Regions from separate parts of the Streptococcus sp. SCPM-O-B-23252 (M501) genome, predicted to be linked through region 1. Evidence: predicted binding sites of a transcription regulator. Region 1 holds the regulator's gene; the other holds the start of a gene.
The links. The regulator CtsR, encoded in region 1, represses protease genes until heat stress. The targets are predictions, from matches to a motif close to TTGGTCAAAAAAGGTCAAANA.

Region 1 (11,419 bases):
TTAATCAGCTTGATAAATCGTATCGATGACACGTTTCGCTTCTTCATAATTCCCCAAGTAGTCTTGCCCGAGATAGGCTGTAGGAATATCCGAGAGGTATTGATGGCGGAGCTGATCCAGGTGATTTGAAAAACTGTTGCGAATTTCATCATCTGCCATGGTCATATCACGGAAACCATCATTGACATAGGATCCAATGGGTTGAACAAATAAGATTAAATCCCACTTTTCCTTAGCTAGGATACTGACGAATAGGTTGTCAAAGGTATCCGTCATACTGGTCTCTTGGCCTTCTACTGCCATATAGTAGTCGTAATAGCCCTTGGTCACTAGCGAATTCGTATCCGCAATCACTAGCCCTCGATTGGCGCTACTATCGATTAATTTAGAAGTCTGATCGTATTGCCCCAACAAGAGGTAATAGTAATCTTTTGGTGTTAGTTCATCATCCCGTACATTGTTTCTAATTTGATACTCACGAGCATATTCTAAGCTCACTGGCGCATCATAGAAACGGGCCAAATCCTTTGCCAAGGTCGTCTTCCCGTTACTGGCACTCCCCATAATGAGGACTTTCTTCGTAAACTGACGACGGAAGGGTTGGGCAATGTATTTCCAATACTTGCTCGGGTTCTCTCTGATGAGGGTTCCTGAAATGCCAAACTGACGCTCCTGCAGGCGAGCTTCAAAACCTCGCGCTTCCAGTTCTTCTTGGTAAGTCTTCTCTCCAACAAAGAAGATCAGTTCTTCTTTCTCAGAATCATATTGAATCGTTTCTAAGGCTGTTTTCAACCAAGGTTCCCATCCCAAGGGATAGCGAGGAAGGTCTGTCTCGTCTAATTTATAAATTTGGGTAAGTTCATCATTTGAAAAACCTTCTCGAATATAGCGAAAACGTTTCTGCAAAGGAAGGCCAACTTCTTCTCCTCGGTCACCTTTGTAACCAGAGACTATCACACAAACGCGGTCGCATTGGCGTTTTGCCCGTTGAATTAAATCAATATGCCCTTGATGAAGGGGGGCAAACGTTCCAAATACTACTGCCACTTTTTCTTTCATCTAACTGGCTCCTTTATCATAATGTCAAAACATGTTTTGCTTATGATTTTATTATAAACTATAATTTCAATCTGTCAATACCTTTTTATAAAAAAATATATTTTTATAAAATAAAAATTAAAAAGATTCAACTCTGTATGTTATTATACAGAATTGAATCTCTGATTTCAATCATTTTTTTAATTTTCTCATTGGCGAGCCATTATTCCCGAACCAAGGCATGCGCATGGCCATTTTCTGTCACTTGAACACTTGCCACTTGACCATCTTGACCGACAACTATATCCAAGCTAGCCGCAGATCCATCTTGGGCGGAAATCAAGCCAGCATGGTAATGGCCTTGATCCAAGTTGTATTCATAGCTTCCAATTGTATAGCCCACTGCATCGCCACCCGGAGTTTGAATGGTTACTTGTCCACCTTGTCCGATGCTTACGCCTGTATCACGACCGTCGGTCCAACTACCTGCTGCTCCTGAATAATCTCCTGAGGCATAGCTCAAGACACCTTTATAGCGTGGGTTCTCTGTCTTAGAGGCTTGCTCTTTGGCAGTTGTGCGACCTTCCTCCAAGCTAGGACGTTTTGGTTTTTCAGGTGCTGGGGTCACTGCTGGTTTTGTTTCTTTGCTAGGACTTGGGGCCAGGCCTTGATTGGCTTCTGGAAGTCTTGGTGTCACCGGAGTTTCTTGGCTCGCTTGTGTTTCGCTCGAAGCGATGGCAGGAGTTTGTGCTACCTCAGCGCTTTGTTGACTTTGTGTGGTTTTGCTTGTGGTCTTTTTCTCTTCCTTTTTACTAGTAGAGCTTTGTTTCACTTGCGCAATTTTACTAGTTGAAGATGGACTGGTTTCCTTTTTCTTTTCTGATCCACAGCCGCTTAAGAGAAGAGCAGCTGTTAGAGCAAGGGTAGATAGACTAAATAAGGTTCCTTTCGTTTTCATGGCAATACCTCTCTTTTGTAACATTTGTTACATTTTGTAATATAATTGTAACATTCATCTATAGGGAAGTCAAGAGGATTTACAAGTCTTATAAAAATAGAAACTAGTTTCAAAAAAAGAGTGAACAAATGGAGCCCTACTCCAAGCATTCACTCTTTTTCTTATTGATAAACTTCTTGATAAAATTCGATGGTATCTCCATCTTGGACAGTCGTTTCTGCTGCCCCTTTTGGTGCCATCTCTCCATTGATCTTGTACATCCAATAGAGTCCCTTGCTTTCATCCTGGGCTACGCCATCGATCGAGGTGATGAGGCCGCTCTTCTCCTCAATCTTGTAGTTAGCTTTCAGGACTTCCATCAGGTTGGCTTTTTCAGCAACCTTCAAGGTCTTGCTTTGAGCTTCTTGCCCTTCAGGGGCGATACTGACCGTAATGGTAATTTGTTTTTCTTTGGCTACTTGTGAGCTAGAAGATGAGCTTTCCGTAGTCGATGGTGTACTTTGTCCGCAACTGACCAATACAAGAGCTGCTAGGACAGCAAAGAAGCTATAAAGTGTTTTTTTCATGATACAATCTCCTAAATACTACATAAAGTAGAGGGTAAAAACAGGCGGTGGAAAGGGCGTGGGCTAGGTTAAAGCTAAAGCCATTCACCAGTGCGTAGGTCCACCAAGGCATGTGATAGAGGACAGCATAAACACTATCAATCAACATCCCGTAGAGAAAGGATAAAATGCCGGCCACCAGGGTTTGGACTTCCAAAGACAAGTGGCGATAAAGCCCCCGCCAAAGAGTCAAGAGGAAGGCAAAGGCCAGTATCTGAGCGAGCACCACTGGACTCATCCCCAAGAGAAAAGCCGAGGTAAACATGGTGACCGCCATCACCAAACAGGCAAATTGCCAATCTTCAAATAGCACCAGTAAAAAGAAAATGGCACTAATGGGTTGGACATTGGGCAAGAAGGCAAAGGCTTGTCTCAGTACCACACAGAGGGCTGCTAAGAGGGTGATTCGGGTCAAGCGTTTGAGAGGCACTGCATATCCTCCTAGTCAATCGTGAAGTTAAGCTGACCAGACTTGACACCTACCTTGAGGGTTTGCCCTTCAGCCACTTCTCCTCTCAAGAGGATCTCTGCCAAGTAGTCTTCCACCTGGGTCTGAATGGTCCGGCGCAAAGGACGTGCTCCCATCTCTGGATCATATCCGTGAGTCGCCAGCCATTTAAGGGCAGACGCTTGGAATTTCAGAGTAATGCCTTTCTCTGCTAGAGATTGAACCAATGGTTTCACCATAATCTTGACAATCTCATGCATTTGATCACTGGTCAAGCTATGGAAGACAACCTTCTCATCAATCCGGTTGATAAACTCTGGTCGATAGGCCTTCTTCAACTCTTCGAAGATGCGTTTCTCCATATTGGCTTGGTCAAAGCGAATACCCTTGGCTCCAAAGCCAACTGTCTTATCATCTCGTAAAGCGGTAGCTCCCAAGTTTGAGGTCATGATAATAATAGTATTGGAGAAATCTACTTTGCGTCCCTTGCTGTCGGTCAAGACACCGTCATCCAATACTTGCAAGAGAACGTTAAAGATATCTGGATGGGCTTTTTCCACCTCATCAAACAAGAGGACTGAATAAGGTTTGTTGCGGACTTTTTCCGTCAACTCGCCCCCTTCTTCATAACCGACATAGCCTGGAGGGGCACCGTTGAGACGACTGGCCGCAAATTTCTCCATGTATTCACTCATATCAAAGCGGATCAAAGCGGACTCGTCATCAAAGAGGACTTCAGCCAGCGCCTTCGCCAGCTCGGTTTTTCCGACCCCAGTCGGACCGAGGAAGAGGAAGGAACCAATTGGCCGTTTGTGAGACCGAATTCCCGACTGATTACGGCGGATCGCTCGGCTGATACTTGAGACAGCCTGATCCTGACCGATCACGCGCTTATGAAGTTCTGCTTCCAATTCAAGGTATTTCTTAGCTGCTGTTTGGGTTAGTTTCTCCACAGGAATGCCTGACAATTGACTAAGCGTCTTTAGGATATCCTCTTCCTTGACTTCTAGCTGGTAGCCTTTTGGACTGACATCTTCTTTTAGTAACTGAGCAACTTTTTTCCATTGCCCCTTGAGTAAGGCTTGATCAGCAGCTGTCAAGTCGGACTGAAGACCGGCTTGAGGCCCCTTGTTTTGCACGGTCGCTGCCGCCTCATCTAAGAGGTCAATGGCGGAGTCAGGCAAGAGGCGACTGGTTAAATAACGATTGGCATAGACAACAGCTGTCTCAATAGCCGCATCCGTAATATGAACACGGTGGTGACGTTCATAGGTCTTCTTGAGCCCTTGCAAAATCGCAATGCTATCTGCAACAGAGGGTTGCTCAATCAAGACCTTAGCAAAGCGGCGTGACAGAGCAGCGTCTTTTTCAATGTGTTTTTGGTATTCTTCTTGCGTAGTGGCTCCTACGGTCCGTAGGGTTCCACGGGCCAAGGCTGGCTTCAAGATATTGGCCGCATCCAAGGTGGAGTCAATCCCAGAGCCAGAGCCCATAATAGTATGGAGCTCATCAATGAAGAGGATGATATGGCCATCTTCTTCGATATCATTGATGATGTTGTTCATCCGCTCTTCAAAATCTCCACGGAACCGCGTCCCTGCGACAACATTCATCAAGTCCAACTCTAAGACCCGCATCTTAGCCAGCTCCGTCGGGACATCTCCGCTGGCAATCCGTTGAGCCAAGCCCAAGGCTAGAGCGGTCTTTCCGACACCAGCATCCCCGACAAGGACCGGATTATTTTTCGTTTTGCGGCTCAAAATCTGAATCATCCGCGAGATTTCTTGACCTCGACCAATCACCGGTTCCAAACTGCCATTGCGAGCCATTTCTGTCAGATCTCGGGTATAGTCTTCCAAACCACCGCTGGTAGAGGCTGGCATGCCCATCATATTTCCCATGGTTTGACGATTGGGTTGCTGGGCCCGATAGAGCGAACGAATGGCCTTGACAGCTTCCTTGTCCCAACCTGCTCGTTGTTCCAAACTCTTCCGAAGCTCGACGATTTTAATGCCCTCTTCCTGATCATCATAGCGGAAGCCGACATACTCCAATACTTGAGAAGCCAAGGCTCCCCGTTCTAAAAGAAGCGCCAAGAGGACATGCTCTGTTCCAAGACTTTTGGCATGGACTGCCTGGGCAATCTCTTGGGAACGTTTCATGATTTCTTCGACACGGAAAGAAAAAGGAAATACCTCATAGCGGCCATCCCGTTGGTAGACTTGACCCGTAATGTGCTCAGCCGCATCTTGAAAATCATCAATCTGCATAGGATAGTCACTTAAGACGGAACCAGCTACACTATAAGGATTATTGGCTAAGGCTACTAGGATATGCCAGGTATCTAGCGTTTGGGACTCAAAATGACCCGCCAAGATTTGAGCGGCTTCAATCGTTTCTAATAGGGCTTTTGAATAGTTCATAAGGAGATTACATTCCCTTTCTATCGACTTGTTGGATAATTTTTCGTAGGATATTGGCTCTTAAGCGATGGGCTTCACTTCCCAGAACCTCGTCTGTTGTCGTCACTGACAAAAGCTCTGCCTCTCTCTTTGTAAGGAGTTTTTCTTCAAATAGCATTTGAAGGATATCGCCAAAAACAGTCTGACTGATTTGTTCTCCGATGCTTGCGCCAAGCTCTTCTAGCATCTGGTGTTGATCTGAAAATTGGACCTTGCCAATCCGGATGTAACCTCCGCCTCCACGCTTGCTCTCTACGATATAGCCTCGACTTTCGGTAAAGCGGGTCTTGATCACATAATTGATTTGACTAGGAACAACTTGGAAAACATCCGCTAATTCGCTTCTCTTGAGCTCTGCGATGCCTGCTTGAGCCAGTAGCGACTTGATATAGGCCTCAATGCTATCTGATGTATTTTTACTTGCCATGATGCTCCTTTCTAACCTTTTCATTCTAGATAAGCTCTCTGCTTTTCAGAGTATCAAAAATGGTCTCACCATCCATGATGTCATTCTTGACCTTATCTGACTATTATACAATTTTTGCGCCTGTAAATAAAGCAAAGACTACGTCGAGATAGAATCTGAAGACCCCTTGTTGCTAGCCAGAAGGAGGCAAAAAAAGAGGCTAGCTATTGCTAACCTCTTGTAGAAGGGACTTTAGGATTTCCGACGAGCGTATTTCACTCTTCCGCCTAAGAAACCTAAGCCGAGTAGTCCGATCCAAGCTAAGAAACTTGCCTTCTCTGATCCTGTCTGTGGCAGTTTTTCTTGGGACTGCACAGGGTCTGGATTTACGGCTTCTACCACAGGAGAAGGAGGAGTCTCTTTCGAAGCAGTCGGTTTCAAAATTGGAGCAATTCCACTTTCTTTTTTGTCTTCTGGAGGAAGGAGCTGTTTTGTTTCTTGTGAATCTTCACTAGGACTTGTTGGTAGCGGCACTTCGGGAATCATAGGAGCTTCTTCTACTTCCTTCGTCCCGACTTCCGTAATCTGATCCTGGGCCCCCACTTCGACAAAGGCATCGACTTCTGTCCGAATTTCTTTGCCTTCTTCTTGTCGAACCTCAATCAATTTCAATCGGCGTCCGACCTTCCCTGCTTGAAGGATCCGGCTTTCGCCCTTGGCCAAGTCCTTGTTCTCACGTGTTTGACTTTCAAATGGAATTTCTTCTGCTTCGATGAGAAGTTCTGGCTTTTCAAGAACCAAATCCCGAACACCTTCGTCTGGGCGTGTCTGCGTCAGCGGTTCATAATTGTGAACATCTCCTAAGATGGTTTCAAGGGCTTCGACTTGATTAGCTGCAGCAACCAAATCTGGTCGCTCTTGATCCAACAACTGAGTCAAGTCCGTCAATTGTCCTTGAACCGTCGGTTTGAGATCTGCTTTCAAGCGATCGAGAGAAGTAGCCTTGATCTTTTCTACTCCTTCTCTGATGATCTGTTGCAGCTCTTCTTGACTGAGCAACTGACTATCTTTCCCTGATAGGATAAATCGGTCTACCTGGATGGCTCTGGATGATTGAGGGTCATTGAGGGCTGGATCCAGATGCAGACGTAGCTGGTGGTAGCCTTTTGCTAGACCTTGTAGATTGACCAAACTCTGGTCGAGCTTGCGTTGATCTCCGTAGCCACTGAAATAATGATCGCCTTCGATCTCATAATCATGACCACGCCCTTCTTCGAAGGCTATTTCTTTTCCATCCAGAGTGACGCTGTAGAGACCATGGCTTGGATCGACCACTCCTCGGACCTCCACGCCTGTTCCCTTAAAGGTAATGGTCACTTCAATGTGTTTCTTGCCTTCTTCATCGGTCACTTGGTTAAAGCTGGACCAAGATTCTGTGCCATTTGAGAAGTTTGTATTGTCTGTCTCGTGCTGCCAACCCTCACTGTAATGCAGTTTCGGATCTTGGTCATCTACTTCCTTGCGATTTTCTGGCAACTGGTCCTCGTTCATCACTTGGACTGTCAGTTCTGGAATAAAGCCGACCAGACTTCCTTGATCCGGATGGAGCAATTTGACCTTAAAGTCATAGACGTCGGTCGCTTTCCCTGCAAAATCAAGGGTTGGAACTTGGACTGTTTTTTCTGTCTCGCCATCTGCGAACTCAAGGGTGACGTTGGTATCTTTGTAGACCTTGCCATGAACCCCTGTTCCTGGTTCTGTGATCAATTTAAGACTGGCACTTCCTTTAGAGCCACCTTTTCTCTTGACGACGACTTGCGCTGGGTCGCCTTTCTTAACAGCTAGGGTTGGCTGAGCAAACTCAAAGAGACCCTTTTCTTGGTTGTTAAGGGCATAAATCCCTTCCGTTGCGATCGCATCCCCCTTGCTATTGACCAAGGTCAAGGTATGGGATCCTGCTGCCAAGTCCGGTGTTTCATAGACCTTTTGACTGCGTTTGCGGCTTGGGCTTTGGGTATTGACCGTCGCTAGTTTTTGGCCATCGACATAGACATCCATTTCCCCATGACCAGGATCGACAGTTGCGACGACATAGGCCTTGGTGCCTTCAAATTGATAGGTCACCGAAGCTCCTTTCTCCTTGGTCCACATAGAGGTGCCTCGAACGCCTTCTCCCTCTTCATTCCATTGGCCATTGGCCCGCTCAGCAGTCCGGTCAGAATGATAAGTCAAACCAAGCGGATAACCATCGGTTTCTTCAATGCTAGCTGGCGTCTTATAGACAGAGACTCCGTTCAAGATTGGAGTAGCTTGGGCATCGGTGATGGACACCCGGATATAGCGACTATCAACTGGTTGCCCTTTGATCAAACGGCGATATCCTACGGTTGAACCAGCCCCAAAAGGAACCCATTGACCATTCACAGCCACATCAATGTTGAAACCAGAAATCCGTTGGCCTTTCTCGATCGTTTCCTTGAGCTCTACCACATCAAAGTGTTGCTCTTTTCCAAGATCGAGGACAAAAGAGCCGGTCTTGGCATCATCTGCAGGTGCCCAACTGGTCTTTTCATCCCCATCTGTCAAATGGCTGGCTGAATAATGAGCATTGCGTCGTGTCGAGTCAGCTTCGACCAAAGCTCCTGCCGCATAGTCCACACTGTAGAGCTGGTCCAAGGTCTGACGGAATTCTTTCAAACGGGCTACATCGGCATCCGCAAATTTCCCATCTTGATTGGGTGGAATATTAAGCAAGAGCGGGGTTCCACGGCCGACTGATTTGAAGTAAATATCCATCAATTCGCGCAAGGACTTAGGCTCTTGATTGTCATGGTAGAACCAGCCGGAGCGAATAGAAACATCCGCTTCTCCCACTGAGTATTGCTTCCCTTCCGGATCCCCGTGATTGAGATAGCTATTGGATGGATTGTTGCGGATCTTATCTGGATTGACCTTATGCCAAACTGGATCTCCAGCAATTCCCTTTTCATTTCCAATCCAACGAACATTGGTGGGCTCAGCTGAGAAGATGGCAATGTCCCCTTGGGCCTTACGAATGGCATCAAACCACTTATCGAAGGTATAAGTGACTTTTTGAGCCCCATCGCCCCGCGCTCCATCCATCCAGACTTCTACGAACTTGCCCTTGTTTCCATATTTTGGATCTTCAAGGATTTCTTTGAGCTGGTTGAGATAGTATTCATTGTATTGGTCCTCTGTATCCACATGGTAGAGCGGGCTGTGAGCATCCCAAGGCGAGAGGTAGACCCCCATATCCATGTCATACTTGCTGGCAGAAGCAGAAACCTCGGCTAGGATATCGCCTTTTCCTTCCTTCCAACCGCTTTTAGCAATGGTATGGTCAGTGTATTTAGAAGGGTACAAGAGGAAGCCATCGTGGTGCTTGACGACCATGATGGTTCGTTTAAAGCCAGCATCCTTGAGTGTTTTGATCCACTGATCGGTATCCAGATGCTCTGGATAGAAATAATAAGGGTCTTCTTTCCCATCTCCCCACTCACGATCATAGTAAGTATTCATCCCAAAGTGGATGAAAGCTGCTAGTTCTTCGCGGTGGTATTGCATCTGAGCCTTGCTTGGAAGTGGTCCATAATCCGCAATATCAGGCTCCTCATCTAGAGAAGTGGCTGGTTGGCTTGCTTCTGTCCCTTGGCTAACTGCGCGATTTTCTTTCTCACTAGTAGCTGGTGAGGGCTGTTCTGATTCTTCTTGGTGCTCGTTCACAGTTTTCTCCTCCTTTCCTTGATCTCCTGCATTGCTCGTTTCGACCCGTTCTTCGCGAGTTTCACTCCTCTCAGCTTGTTCCTCTGCGTAACTGGTAGTCACTCCTAAAAAACAAGTCGCTACGACTACAGAGCAGACGCCTACTGAGAGCTTGCGAATGCCAAATCGATTTTTCTTATCAACTAATCTTTTTCCCATACTCTATTCCTTTATGTCATCAGGTAAAGAGGGTGGAGACTTTCCCCATCCTCTTTCTGTTACCTGTGAACTTTTCACCGTTTTTTACTAGTTTCTCTAGCTGTTTTATTTGGCCTTATTGGCTCTTTTTTTCTGATCGTCCAGCACAGCACTGGCAAGGCCTGCCGCTAGGATTCCAGCAACGAGGCTTGCGACGCTTTCTTCCGTTCCCGTATTTGGTAATCTACCTTCGGAAACTGAAGTTGCTGAAACTGCTGGTGTTTGAGCTGTTTTCTCGACTTCCTTCCCTGCTGCATCTGTCCCTTCCTGACGCACTGCTTTGACCTCAAGAGATGCTTGAGGAGTTGGGGTAGCTACTGGTCCTTCAGAGCCATGAGGATGTTCTGGGTTCGGAAGCGGTTGTGGTTCTGGTTGTGGCTGCGGTTGTGGTTCTGGCTGCGGCTGCGGCTCTGGTTGTGGAGTATCTGGAAGCACTTCTTTCGTGCCCACCTCTGTGATTTCTGCCACTGGATCTAGCTCTACAAAGGCATCTAGTTCCTTCCGGCTTTCCACACCATTTTCTTGAGAGACTTCCACCAAGCGCAATTTGCGGCCTTTTTGACCTTCTTGAACCACACGTTTCTCACCTTTTGGAAGTTCCGCATTTGGACGTTCTAAGCGTTCAAAGTCCATCTCTTCTGGCTCAATCACCAACTCTGGTTTGGTGTGGACCAGATTCTTGACCCCTTCTTCAGGAATGGCTGAGCCTGTAGGTGCTTTTGCGGAGAGAGAAAGTTGATATACTTTTTCGAGCTTGCCATCTTCTGAGACAACCTTGACAAGCACAGGGGCATTGGCACTTTTAGCATCTACGACCGTAACGGCTGTTCCATTCTTACCTTGTGCCGAAACGATTGGACGTTCTCCCTCATACTCTAGATGATATTCTGTCACATCTGGGTTAAAGCCTTCTAGGTCTTTGCCATTCACTTGGATGGTGACATCAGTTGTTGCCTGGGCCTCTTCTGTTGGAGCATAGGCGCTCAATTCAACGATTCCAATTCCTTTTAGATTTTCATCACGGACCATTCTTAAACGGATGGCTTTGGTTCTAGTTTCATTGAAGCTGAGGTTAGAGATATAACCAGGCTCAAAGGCATAATCCAAGCTATACGGGATTTCTTCCCAGTTAGAGGCCTGGTTAAATGGATGATCTGGAAGATTCTTCAGATTGCCGTAATCATCTGGGACATCAAAGTCTGGACCAATGTAGCGTTCAAGAACAGTTTTCGTTGGCAGACCTGTTTCCTGATCTGCAAAGAAGTCGACTGCTACTTTATTGACTAAGCGCTCTGTTACTTGACCATTTTTCTTGAAGATGAGACCAGCAAACACTTCTGTTTGATCCGGCTCTCTCTTCCAGTTGGTCCAACGGTAGTACTCGTTGTAGCCACCATCATTGATGTAATCGATATAGTCGATTTGATTTGGATCGAGATCGTTGGTTTCACTAGCAAATGCTCTGGTATCCTCTGCATTGTAGTCACGGTTCACAGAGAGGATTTCTCCTGTCTTTTCGGA
Region 2 (11,419 bases), on a different contig from region 1:
ATTTGGCTGGGCCGATGTTCAAGTTTTGGCAACTTACCGTGGTAAAGAATTGAACCACATCGTGACAGAGCACCCATGGGATACCGCAGTAGATGAACTTGTTATCCTTGGTGATCACGTTACAACAGACTCCGGTACAGGTATCGTCCATACAGCCCCTGGTTTTGGTGAGGATGACTACAATGTCGGTGTTGCCAATGGTCTCGAAGTTGCTGTAACTGTCAACGAACGCGGGATCATGATGGCCAACGCGGGTGAGGAATTCGAAGGTCAATTCTATGACAAGGTTGTTCCAACAGTTATTGAAAAACTTGGTAGCTTGCTCCTTGCTCAAGAAGAAATCTCTCACTCCTACCCATTTGACTGGCGTACGAAAAAACCAATCATCTGGCGTGCTGTGCCACAATGGTTTGCTTCAGTATCTAAATTCCGTCAAGAAATCTTGGACGAAATTGAAAAAGTCAAGTTCCACTCAGAGTGGGGCAAAGTCCGTCTGTACAACATGATCCGTGACCGTGGCGACTGGGTTATCTCTCGTCAACGTGCTTGGGGTGTCCCACTCCCAATCTTCTACGCTGAAGATGGCACACCAATCATGACAGCTGAAACCATCGAGCATGTAGCTCAACTCTTTGAAGAACATGGTTCCATCATCTGGTGGGAACGGGATGCCAAAGACCTCTTGCCAGAAGGATTTACCCATCCAGGTTCACCAAATGGTGAGTTCAAGAAAGAAACAGACATCATGGATGTATGGTTCGACTCTGGTTCATCATGGAATGGGGTGGTAGTGAACCGTCCTGAGTTGACTTACCCAGCTGATCTCTACCTTGAAGGTTCAGATCAATACCGTGGTTGGTTCAACTCATCTCTCATCACCTCTGTAGCTAACCATGGTGTCGCACCATACAAACAAATCTTGTCACAAGGTTTTGCTTTGGATGGTAAAGGTGAGAAGATGTCTAAATCTCTTGGGAACACCATTGCTCCAAGCGATGTTGAAAAACAATTTGGTGCGGAAATCTTGCGTCTCTGGGTAACCAGTGTAGACTCAAGCAACGACGTGCGTATCTCTATGGATATCTTGAGCCAAGTTTCTGAAACTTACCGCAAGATCCGTAACACTCTTCGTTTCTTGATTGCTAACACTTCTGACTTTAACCCAGCTGAGGATGCAGTAGCTTACGAAGAACTTCGTTCTGTTGATAAGTACATGACCATTCGCTTTAACCAACTTGTGAAGACCATTCGTGATGCTTATGCAGACTTCGAATTCTTGACAATCTATAAAGCCCTAGTGAACTTTATCAACGTTGATTTGTCTGCCTTCTACCTTGACTTTGCCAAAGATGTTGTTTACATCGAAGGAGCTAAGTCACTTGAACGCCGTCAAATGCAAACAGTCTTCTATGATATCCTTGTGAAAATCACCAAACTCTTGACTCCAATCCTTCCTCACACTGCGGAAGAAATCTGGTCATATCTTGAGTTTGAAGCCGAAGATTTTGTTCAATTGTCAGAATTGCCAGAAGCTCAAACATTTGCCAACCAAGAAGAAATCTTGGACACCTGGTCAGCCTTCATGGACTTCCGTGGACAAGCTCAAAAAGCCTTGGAAGAAGCGCGTAACGAAAAAGTCATCGGTAAATCACTTGAAGCTCACTTGACCGTTTATCCAAACGAAGTTGTGAAAACTCTTCTTGGAGCTGTTGATAGCAATGTAGCACAACTCTTGATTGTCTCTGAATTAACTATCGCAGAAGGACCAGCTCCAGAAGCTGCAGTGGCCTTTGAAGATGTAGCTTTCACAGTTGAACGGGCTGCTGGTGAAGTTTGTGACCGTTGCCGTCGTATCGACCCAACAACTGCAGAACGCCACTACCATGCAACCATCTGTGATCACTGTGCAAGCATCGTTGAAGAGAACTTTGCAGACGCAGTTGCAGAAGGCTTTGAAGCCAAATAAAAGAAATCAAAAGAAGTTCCATAAAGGAACTTCTTTTTTGGTGGCTAAAATAGTGTATCGTGTTCATCGTCAAGGCAATAAAAAAGTAAGGCAGAATAGCCTTACTAAATAATTGGGAAAGAAATTTCGATCAGTTTATCGGAGTAGAGCGTTTTAATAGTGGATTGGTCGATGATTTTGAGATCAATCTTGCGTTTTAAAAAGAACTCACGAATTTTTTCAACTTCTGTTTCACGAATGGCACGGTGTTTGTTACTAATCAACAATTCGTAATGAGTAGGAGCTTTGGTAAAGATAACATCGGTGTTACCAGCTGAATAGACCTCAACAAGGGTAGCATCGGTACTTTCTAATTGACTTTTGACCAAATTAGCATGACTATTTGTTGTATTCATAAGCTTCATGTGAGATCCTCCTAAGCTCTTTCTCCATTTATTATAGCACTTTTTTTTATTTTGTGAAAGAAGTCGCTTACAATTTTTGGGCAGATTTCCACATTTTGATTCCCCATTTATGGCTTCCTCTTTTTAACTTTTCAATGGCTTCGTCAATGGGGAACCAGGCAATGTTATTGAAATCCTCTAGAGGTTTTTGAGCTTCTACAAAGTCAGTTACTTCATAGATATAAGCAGGATTGTAGTAGTGAGTGTCGCGGTGACTGGAGTAGAAGTACTCATCTGCTTGTCCATAATACTCGCCGATGGTCGCAGTGAAGCCCAGCTCTTCGATCAGTTCGCGCTCGAGTGCCAATAAATGATCTTCTCCTGCCTCGATCTCACCACCTGGTAGGAACCAAGCTCCATTTGGAGCTTGGACCAGGATGATTTTATCCTTTGCTGAATTTGGAATCACCGCATAGACTCCATAACGATTGACATAGTCAACATTTTCTTCTTTTGTTCCAAAAGTTGCAACAGTCATAATGATACTCGCTTCTTATTTTTTTATCATTATAACATAGATGGACATAAAAAGCAGTAGGAGATGAAAATAAGAGAGATTCCTGGTAGCTACTAGGAATCTCTCTGTGGATTGCGATTATTCAGTTACTTTTTCTGCTTCGTTCGCAGGTTTGCTCTTTCCTTTGATGCAAATCTTCCCATTGCTGGTCATGACAGCCTTCAGATCTTTCTCACTAGGATTTTCTAGGTAGTAATCTGTAATGGCATCTTCAATATAGTCTTGAATGGTGCGACGAAGAGGACGTGCCCCCATTTTCGGATCGTAGCCCAAATCAACCAGTTTCTCCTTGACCTTATCGGTAACATCCAGGTGGATATCATTGTGGGCTAGGCGTTGGTTGACATCGTCTAACATGAGAGTGACGATTTGAAGGAGGTTTTCCTTAGACAAGGCTTTGAATTCAATGATGCCGTCAAAGCGGTTCATGAATTCTGGACTAAAGAAGTTCCCCAGTTCACCTAGGATAGAATTGGTACGACCTTCACGAGCCGCCCCAAAGCCGACATTAGCCTCCGCTTTTCCAGTTCCCGCATTGGAAGTCATAATGATAATGGTATCTTTGAAGCTCACCGTTCGGCCTTGTCCATCTGTCAAGCGCCCATCGTCTAAGACTTGAAGGAACATATGCATGACATCTGGGTGGGCCTTTTCGACCTCATCCAAGAGGATGAGAGAGTAAGGGTTGCGACGCACCTTTTCAGTCAGCTGGCCTGCTTCTTCATAGCCGACGTAGCCTGGAGGAGCACCGACCAATTTGGCAACGGCATGTTTCTCCATATACTCACTCATATCAAAGCGAATCATACTGTCGGCAGAACCAAAGAGTTCGATGGCCAATTGCTTGGACAACTCGGTCTTCCCGACACCAGTTGGTCCAACAAAGAGGAAGCTACCAATTGGACGGTTTGGTGTTCCAAGCCCTACCCGGTTTCGACGGATGGCCTTAGCAATTTTTTCAACAGCCTCATCTTGGCCAATGACATGAGCCTTCAAATCAGCTGCTAAGTTGATCAATTGGGATTGTTCTTTTTCTTTCAAATCGCCAACTGGAATATTGGTCTTTTGCTCGACGATGTGTTCGATGGTCTTTTCGCTAATGACTGGCGTATCTTGGTCAGTGACCTGTTGCCCTTGCATTTCTTTGTACTTAGCGATTTGGTCGCGGAAGTAGGCTGCCTTTTCAAAGTCTTCATCACGCGTCGCTTGAGCCTTGAGATTTTCGGCTTCAATTAAGCGTTGGTCGATGACTTTGGGATCGACAAAATTGAGGGTCAAGTTCATCTTAGAGCCTGCTTCGTCCAAGAGGTCAATGGCCTTGTCTGGCAAGAAGCGGTCTTGGATATAGCGATTGGAAAGGAGAGCCGCAGCCTCGATCGCACCATCGGTGTAGTGGACGTGGTGGTAGTCCTCGTATTTCTTTTGAATGCCTTTGAGGATGGTGATGGTTTCTTCCACTGTAGGTTCGTCGACCTTAACGGGTTGCATCCGGCGTTCAAGTGCCGCATCCTTTTCGATAATTCGGTATTCATTGAGGGTTGTCGCACCGACTAATTGCAATTCACCACGAGCGAGGGCTGGTTTGAGGATATTTCCAGCATCCATATTGCCGTCTCCAGCAGATCCGGCACCGACAATTTCATGGATCTCATCGATAAACAAAATCACATCTTCCCGACGACGGATTTCCTCCATCAATTGTTGCATGCGCTCTTCAAATTGCCCTCGGATCCCAGTTCCTTGAACCAAGCTGACAACGTCTAAGCGAATGACTTCCTTACCTTGAAGCTTGTGAGGGACATCCCCATCAACAATCTTTTGCGCTAGTCCTTCTACGACAGCTGTTTTTCCGACACCGGGTTCCCCAATCAGGACAGGGTTATTCTTGGTCCGACGGTTGAGGATTTCAATGACGCGAAGAATTTCATCGTCACGGCCAATGACCGGATCGATATCCCCACGACGAGCAATTTCAGTAACGTTAATTCCAAACTCTTCTAGGAGGCCCTTTGGTTGTTGTTTGGCTTGAGCTCTACTTGGTCCTGAAGAACGACCGTTTCCATTTGAGCCATAGCCATTTCCACCACCATAGCCTCCTCCAGATTGGGTCGGAGGGGTTTGGGGTTCTTGCGGAGCCTGGAAGTTTCCTAGTTGATTGAAGAAATCTTCAAAAGGATCCCGTCCTCCGCGATTTTGTTGGTTTAATCCTGCGAGCAGACTATTGTTAGGATCCGTTTTCATAATTTGATAGCAGTTCTGGCAAAGGTCTACTTGTTGTTGGTGACCATTCACGTTCGTATAAAGATGAATGGTTGAATCATTGATTTTACAGTTTTGACAAAGCATTCTCTTACCTCTTTCTCTAGGGTAAAAAGTGTAAAAACTATTGGTCAGAAATAGTCAAACTTTTATAGTTTCATTATAGCAGTATTCTAAAAGTTTGCAAGAATTTAGTATGAAGTCCGGTTTTAGGCATGGAATAAAGAGGAAAATAGCGGAAAAGTTGATTTTTATTGGAATTTCCTCCTTCTTTTATGATAAAATAGGAGAGTAGAAAGTAAATAGGAGAATCAAAATGGAATCACATTTGGTACGAATTATCAGCCGTTTGGAAGCGATGACGAAAGACGGTGGAAACTTAAAACGTAATTTTGAACGTGAAGGAGTTGTAGTTGCTGAAGTAGCTTACAACTATGATGAAGAAAATGGATCAGTATTTACTCTTCGTGATGTAGAAGCGCGTGAGACCTATACATTCGATAGCATTGACTTAATCGCAATGGAGATCTACGAATTGTTGTACTAAGAAGTATCAATCAAGAGTCTAGAGCATCTAGTCTCTTTTTTGTTGGAAGAAAATAGTTATAGTTTCTTCTTATAACCTTGTCTAATCAAGAAGTGTTAGGAGCAGGTTCACAAATCTGATATAATAGAGAAGATATTGAATAGAAAAGAGATTGAGATGACACATGTAATTGATGGGAAGGCATTGGCAGTAAAATTGCAGGGGGAATTGGCTGAAAAAACCGCTCGCCTGAAGGCTGAGACTGGTCAGGTCCCAGGCTTGGTAGTGATTTTGGTGGGAGAAAACCCAGCTAGCCAGGTCTATGTCCGCAATAAAGAACGGTCAGCTTTGGCAGCAGGATTTCGAAGTGAAGTGGTTCGACTGCCAGAAAGTATTTCCCAGGAGGACTTGTTGGCCCTCATTGACCGCTACAATCAGGATCCACTCTGGCATGGAATTTTAGTCCAGTTGCCTCTACCAGCCCATATCGACGATGAGGCAGTCTTGTTAGCCATTGATCCGGCTAAGGATGTCGATGGCTTCCATCCTCTCAATATGGGACATCTTTGGGCAGGAAATCCGATCATGGTCCCCTCTACACCAGCAGGGATTATGGAAATGTTTCGGGAATATGATATCGATGTTGAAGGGAAAAATGCAGTCGTCATTGGCCGTTCAAACATCGTTGGGAAACCGATGGCCCAGCTTCTCCTAGCAAAAAATGCAACGGTGACCTTGACCCATTCGCGGACTCATCATTTGGCTAAAATTGCTAGAAAAGCCGATATCTTAGTGGTGGCAATTGGTCGTGCCAAATTTGTTACAGCTGACTTTGTCAAAGAGGGAGCGGTCGTTATCGATGTCGGAATGAACCGTGACGAAAATGGGAAGCTCTGTGGAGATGTGGACTATGAACAAGTAGCTCCTCTGGCTAGTCACATCACTCCGGTTCCAGGTGGCGTTGGTCCTATGACGATTACCATGCTCATGTCTCAGACCTATGAGGCAGCTGTTCGGGCTTTGAAAAAATAGGCGAACTTGGATGGATTCGGGACAGTGTTTGTAGCTGTAGAATGTTTAGAAAAATTTTTAAGGTAGGAACTTCGCTTCCTGCCTTTTTTTAGCCTAAACGTGGTAAAATAGAGGGAGAAAGAAGGGACGCTTATGTTAAGAGTTGACCAAACATTGCTGCAACAAGTTATCCTTAGCCGTCATTCAGACTCCTATAAGGGAGACTATGGGCGTCTGCTCTTGATTGGAGGGACTTATCCCTATGGTGGAGCCATTATCATGGCAGCCCTCGCAGCGGTTCATAGTGGAGCGGGCCTTGTCACGGTTGCGACAGACCGCGAGAATATCCCTGCCCTCCATAGTCAGCTACCTGAAGCCATGGCTTTTGCTGTGACGGACCAAGAATTATTGGCTGAGCAAATCGCAAAAGCAGGCGTCATTTTATTGGGACCAGGACTCAATGCCAATGAGCTAGGGGTACACCTTGTAGAACTTGTTTTTGAAAGAGTTCAACCTCATCAAGTGCTCATTCTAGATGGTGGGGCCATTAGCCTCTATACTCGCTTAGGACTTTCTCTTCCTCCAGCTCAACTGGTCTTTACTCCTCATCAAAAAGAATGGGAGGCCATGTCCGGGCTAGCAATCGGAGATCAAGGGGAAGAAGCAACAAGGCAGTCTCTGTCCCAACTTCCTCCAGCAAGTATTTTAGTCCAAAAGGGTCCTCAGACTAAGATCTGGCAACAAGGGCAGACAGATTATTACCAACTATCGGTTGGAGGCCCCTATCAAGCAACGGGTGGTATGGGCGATACTTTAGCAGGGATGATTGCGGGCTTTGCGGGTCAATTTCCGCAAGTTGGACTCTATGAGCGCGTGGTAGTTGCCAGTCACCTTCATTCGGGCATTGCAGACGATTTGAGCAAGAATGCCTACGTGGTTTTACCGACCGCGATTAGTAAAGAAATTCCAAAATGGATGAGGGAAATTTGCCTTTCCAACTGCCAATAAAAAATCAAGTCTCAGATGATGAAATCTGAGGCTTTTTCCGTAGGTAGAATCAGATTTTTCCGCTTATTTTTGGTATAATTTATACTAGAATTTTCCGTGTGAAAGGGGAACTATGTCAGAGTATTTATCGGTATCCAGTCTGACCAAATACCTCAAGTTAAAATTTGATAAGGACCCCTATCTAGAGCGGGTCTATTTGACGGGTCAGGTCTCGAATTTCCGTAAGCGTCCCAATCACCAGTATTTTTCTCTAAAGGATGAAAAAGCTGTGATCCAGGCGACTGTCTGGGCTGGGATTTATAAGAGTTTCGGCTTTGAGCTCGAAGAAGGCATGAAGATCAATGTCATCGGTCGGATCCAACTCTATGAGCCAAGTGGCAGTTATTCCATTGTCATCGAAAAGGCGGAGCCAGATGGCGTCGGCGCTTTAGCTATTCAGTTTGAGCAGTTGAAAAAGAAACTCCAGGAAGAAGGCCTTTTTCAAGAGAAGTTCAAACAGGCTATCCCCCAGTTCTCCAAGAAAATTGGGGTTATTACCAGTCAGAGTGGGGCCGTTATTCGCGATATTATCACGACTGTTTCGCGGCGCTTTCCGGGCGTGGAGATTCTCCTTTTTCCAACCAAGGTACAAGGAGAGGGAGCTGCCCAAGAAATTGTCGCCAATATCCAAAAGGCCAATGATCGGTCGGACCTCGATGTCTTGATCATCGGTCGTGGTGGTGGCTCCATCGAAGACCTGTGGGCCTTTAATGAAGAGCCAGTTGTGAGGGCTATTTTTGAGTCTAGAATTCCCATTATTTCCAGTGTGGGGCATGAGACAGATACTACTCTGGCAGACTTTGTCGCAGATCGCCGGGCAGCAACTCCTACAGCTGCGGCTGAGTTGGCAACGCCTGTGACCAAATTGGACCTGCTCAATCATTTGCAGAAGCAGGAAGGGCGGATGGCAACCGCTATGCGCAACCGCCTGGTCTATCATCGGGAACGCCTGCAAAAACTGAGCCAATCGGTCATCTTCCGTCAGCCAGAGCGGCTGTATGATTCTTACCTGCAAAAGCTGGATCAGATTCAGTTGCGGTTGAAACAGGCTGTATCAGAGTCGGTTACCAGAAATAGCCGCCAGTTACAAGAACTCCGCCATCGATTGGCCTCTCAAACACCACAGCATCAGCTCGAGCGTTATCGAGACCAGATTCTCCAGATGGAGCGATTGCTGACCTTGAAAATCAAGGAGCTCTACCAGACAAAAGCAGCAGATGCCAAGCGCCTATCGGAGGCTCTCTTGATGTTGGATACCAGTCGCATCGTGGCTAGAGGCTACGCCTTGGTACAGGCTGGAGATCAGGTTTTGGATAGCGTAGATATGATTAAAGAAAAGGATGCCTTGACGCTAGTCATGCGGGATGGGCAAGTAGAAGTAGAGGTAAAGCATGTCGAAAGAAAAGAAATTTGAAGAAAATTTAGCTGATTTGGAAGCTATCGTCCAAAAGTTGGAAAGTGGGCAAGTGCCCCTCGAAGAGGCCATCTCAGAGTTTCAGAAAGGAATGAAGCTATCAAAAGACTTGCAAGAAACACTTGATCAGGCTGAAAAGACCTTGGTCAAGGTGATGCAAGCAGATGGCTCAGAAACGGAACTAGTATGATTCTAGAAGAAAAACTGCAAGGGGTTGAAAAAGCGATAGGAGGTTTCTACGAGGCTAAACAAATCGCTCCCCGCTTGGTAGAATCCATCCTGTATTCAGTCCATGCAGGGGGGAAACGGATTCGACCTTTGCTCTTATTGGAGTTGCTGGAAGCCTTTCATGCTCCCATCCTTGAAGCTCATTTTCAGGTGGCAGCCGCTCTTGAAATGATTCATACGGGAAGCTTGATCCATGATGATTTACCAGCCATGGATAATGATGATTATCGTCGTGGTCAATTGACCAACCATAAAAAGTTTGGGGAAGACCTAGCCATCTTAGCAGGAGACTCGCTCTTCTTAGATGCCTTTGCCTGTGTGGCAGAGGCAGACCTTCCAGCTTCTATCCGGGTGCAACTGATTGCTCTGTTATCGGATGCTTCAGGGACAGCTGGGATGGTGGCAGGCCAAGTCTTGGATATGGAAGGGGAAGGGGCGAGCCTGACCTTGGATCAGTTGCAAGTCATCCATGCCAATAAGACCGGGCGACTGCTCGCCTATCCATTCCAAGCAACAGGGATCCTCTTAGGGCTTGAGCCAGCTGTTGCGACTCTCTTAGAGGAAATTGGCCTCCATTTAGGCTTGGCCTTCCAGATTCGGGATGATATTTTGGATGTGACTGCTGATTTTGCTTCCTTAGGGAAAACCCCTCAGAAGGACCTGCAGGCTGAAAAATCGACCTATCCTGCCCTCCTCGGTCTAGATGGAGCTCAGGATTATTTGGACCGGGAGCTAGATGCCTGTGAGGACCTGCTCGATCGCATTTCACAGCAGGTAGACTTCGACGGGACTGGAATCAAAAAGATTATAGAAAGACTTAGAATTCATGGCGAAGGAAAGAGTTGACGTACTAGCCTACAAGCAGGGATTATTTGAAACCCGGGAGCAGGCCAAACGCGGTGTGATGGCTGGTCTGGTGGTTGCGGTCCATAATGGCGAGCGCTTTGATAAACCAGGCGAAAAAATTGATGAAGCGACAGAATTAAAACTCAAGGGTGAAAAACTCAAATATGTCAGTCGTGGTGGTCTCAAGTTAGAAAAGGCCTTGGACCTTTTTGAGATTGACCTGCAGGATAAGGTCACGCTGGATATTGGTGCTTCTACAGGAGGCTTTACGGATGTTATGCTTCAAAATGGAGCTGCCTTGGTCTATGCAGTGGATGTAGGGACCAATCAGTTGGCATGGAAACTCCGTCAGGACCCTCGGGTCATCTCGATGGAGCAGTTCAACTTCCGCTATGCGACCTCTGAGGATTTTGAGCAAACCCCAAGCTTTGCTAGCATAGATGTTAGCTTTATTTCCCTCAACCTCATCTTGCCAGCCCTCCATGGGATTTTACAAGAGGGAGGCCAGGTGGTCGCCCTTGTCAAACCCCAGTTTGAAGCTGGTCGGGAGCAGATTGGGAAAAATGGGATTATCAAGGATGCCAAGGTCCATCTGTCCGTCCTGGAACAGGTTCAAGGCTTTGCGTTAGAACATGGCTTCTCCGTCTTGGGAGTGGATTATTCACCGATCCAAGGGGGCCATGGCAATATTGAATTTTTACTTTATTTAGAAAAGAATACTGGGCAAGATCGTCTTCAACTGCAAGAGTTTGCGGCAGTTGTCGAAAAAGCCCATACTGACTTTAAACATGAATAGTAAACAAAACCGATTAGAAAAAATACGCCGCTTTATCCGAGAAAATAAAGTGGGTACTCAGGATGCCATTGTCGAACATCTGAGAGAAGCTGGAATTTCTGCGACACAAGCGACTGTTTCCCGAGATATCAAAGAGTTGGGGATTATTAAAACGCCTTTAAAAGGTTCAGCCTATGTCTATGAATTGCCACGCGTCCAACATAGTGGAAAATTAGCAGAAAATAATCTTCAATCCTTTGAACGCATGGGGAGCTTTTTGACCCTCAAGCTTGTCCCAGGGACAGCCTATCTAGTCAAGCGGCATCTACAAGAAGATTTTGATGACATCATCTTTAGCATGATTTCTGACGACAATAGTATTTTTAT

Region 2: the regulator CtsR is predicted to act here: its motif matches at 5,313-5,333, upstream of AC3E6G_RS06100 (ATP-dependent Clp protease ATP-binding subunit).

What each region holds. Positions count from the first base shown of each region.
Region 1 is NZ_JBYQGS010000003.1:41,146-52,564, forward strand. Features, by position in the region: gene AC3E6G_RS07570 (AAA family ATPase) at 1-1,059, opposite strand; gene AC3E6G_RS07575 (hypothetical protein) at 1,262-1,996, opposite strand; gene AC3E6G_RS07580 (DUF4430 domain-containing protein) at 2,158-2,562, opposite strand; gene AC3E6G_RS07585 (ECF transporter S component) at 2,543-3,031, opposite strand; gene AC3E6G_RS07590 (ATP-dependent Clp protease ATP-binding subunit) at 3,043-5,472, opposite strand; gene AC3E6G_RS07595 (CtsR family transcriptional regulator) at 5,480-5,938, opposite strand; gene AC3E6G_RS07600 (alpha-L-fucosidase) at 6,170-9,859, opposite strand; partial or broken gene AC3E6G_RS07605 (Ig-like domain-containing protein) at 9,965-11,419, opposite strand, start outside.
Region 2 is NZ_JBYQGS010000001.1:1,239,228-1,250,646, reverse strand. Features, by position in the region: gene ileS (isoleucine--tRNA ligase) at 1-1,966, shown strand, start outside; gene AC3E6G_RS06110 (DUF1827 family protein) at 2,071-2,370, opposite strand; gene AC3E6G_RS06105 (NUDIX hydrolase) at 2,438-2,887, opposite strand; gene AC3E6G_RS06100 (ATP-dependent Clp protease ATP-binding subunit) at 3,005-5,272, opposite strand; gene AC3E6G_RS06095 (DUF1797 family protein) at 5,502-5,732, shown strand; gene AC3E6G_RS06090 (bifunctional methylenetetrahydrofolate dehydrogenase/methenyltetrahydrofolate cyclohydrolase) at 5,889-6,743, shown strand; gene AC3E6G_RS06085 (NAD(P)H-hydrate dehydratase) at 6,876-7,730, shown strand; gene xseA (exodeoxyribonuclease VII large subunit) at 7,843-9,183, shown strand; gene AC3E6G_RS06075 (exodeoxyribonuclease VII small subunit) at 9,161-9,373, shown strand; gene AC3E6G_RS06070 (polyprenyl synthetase family protein) at 9,370-10,257, shown strand; gene AC3E6G_RS06065 (TlyA family RNA methyltransferase) at 10,238-11,053, shown strand; gene AC3E6G_RS06060 (arginine repressor) at 11,046-11,419, shown strand, end outside.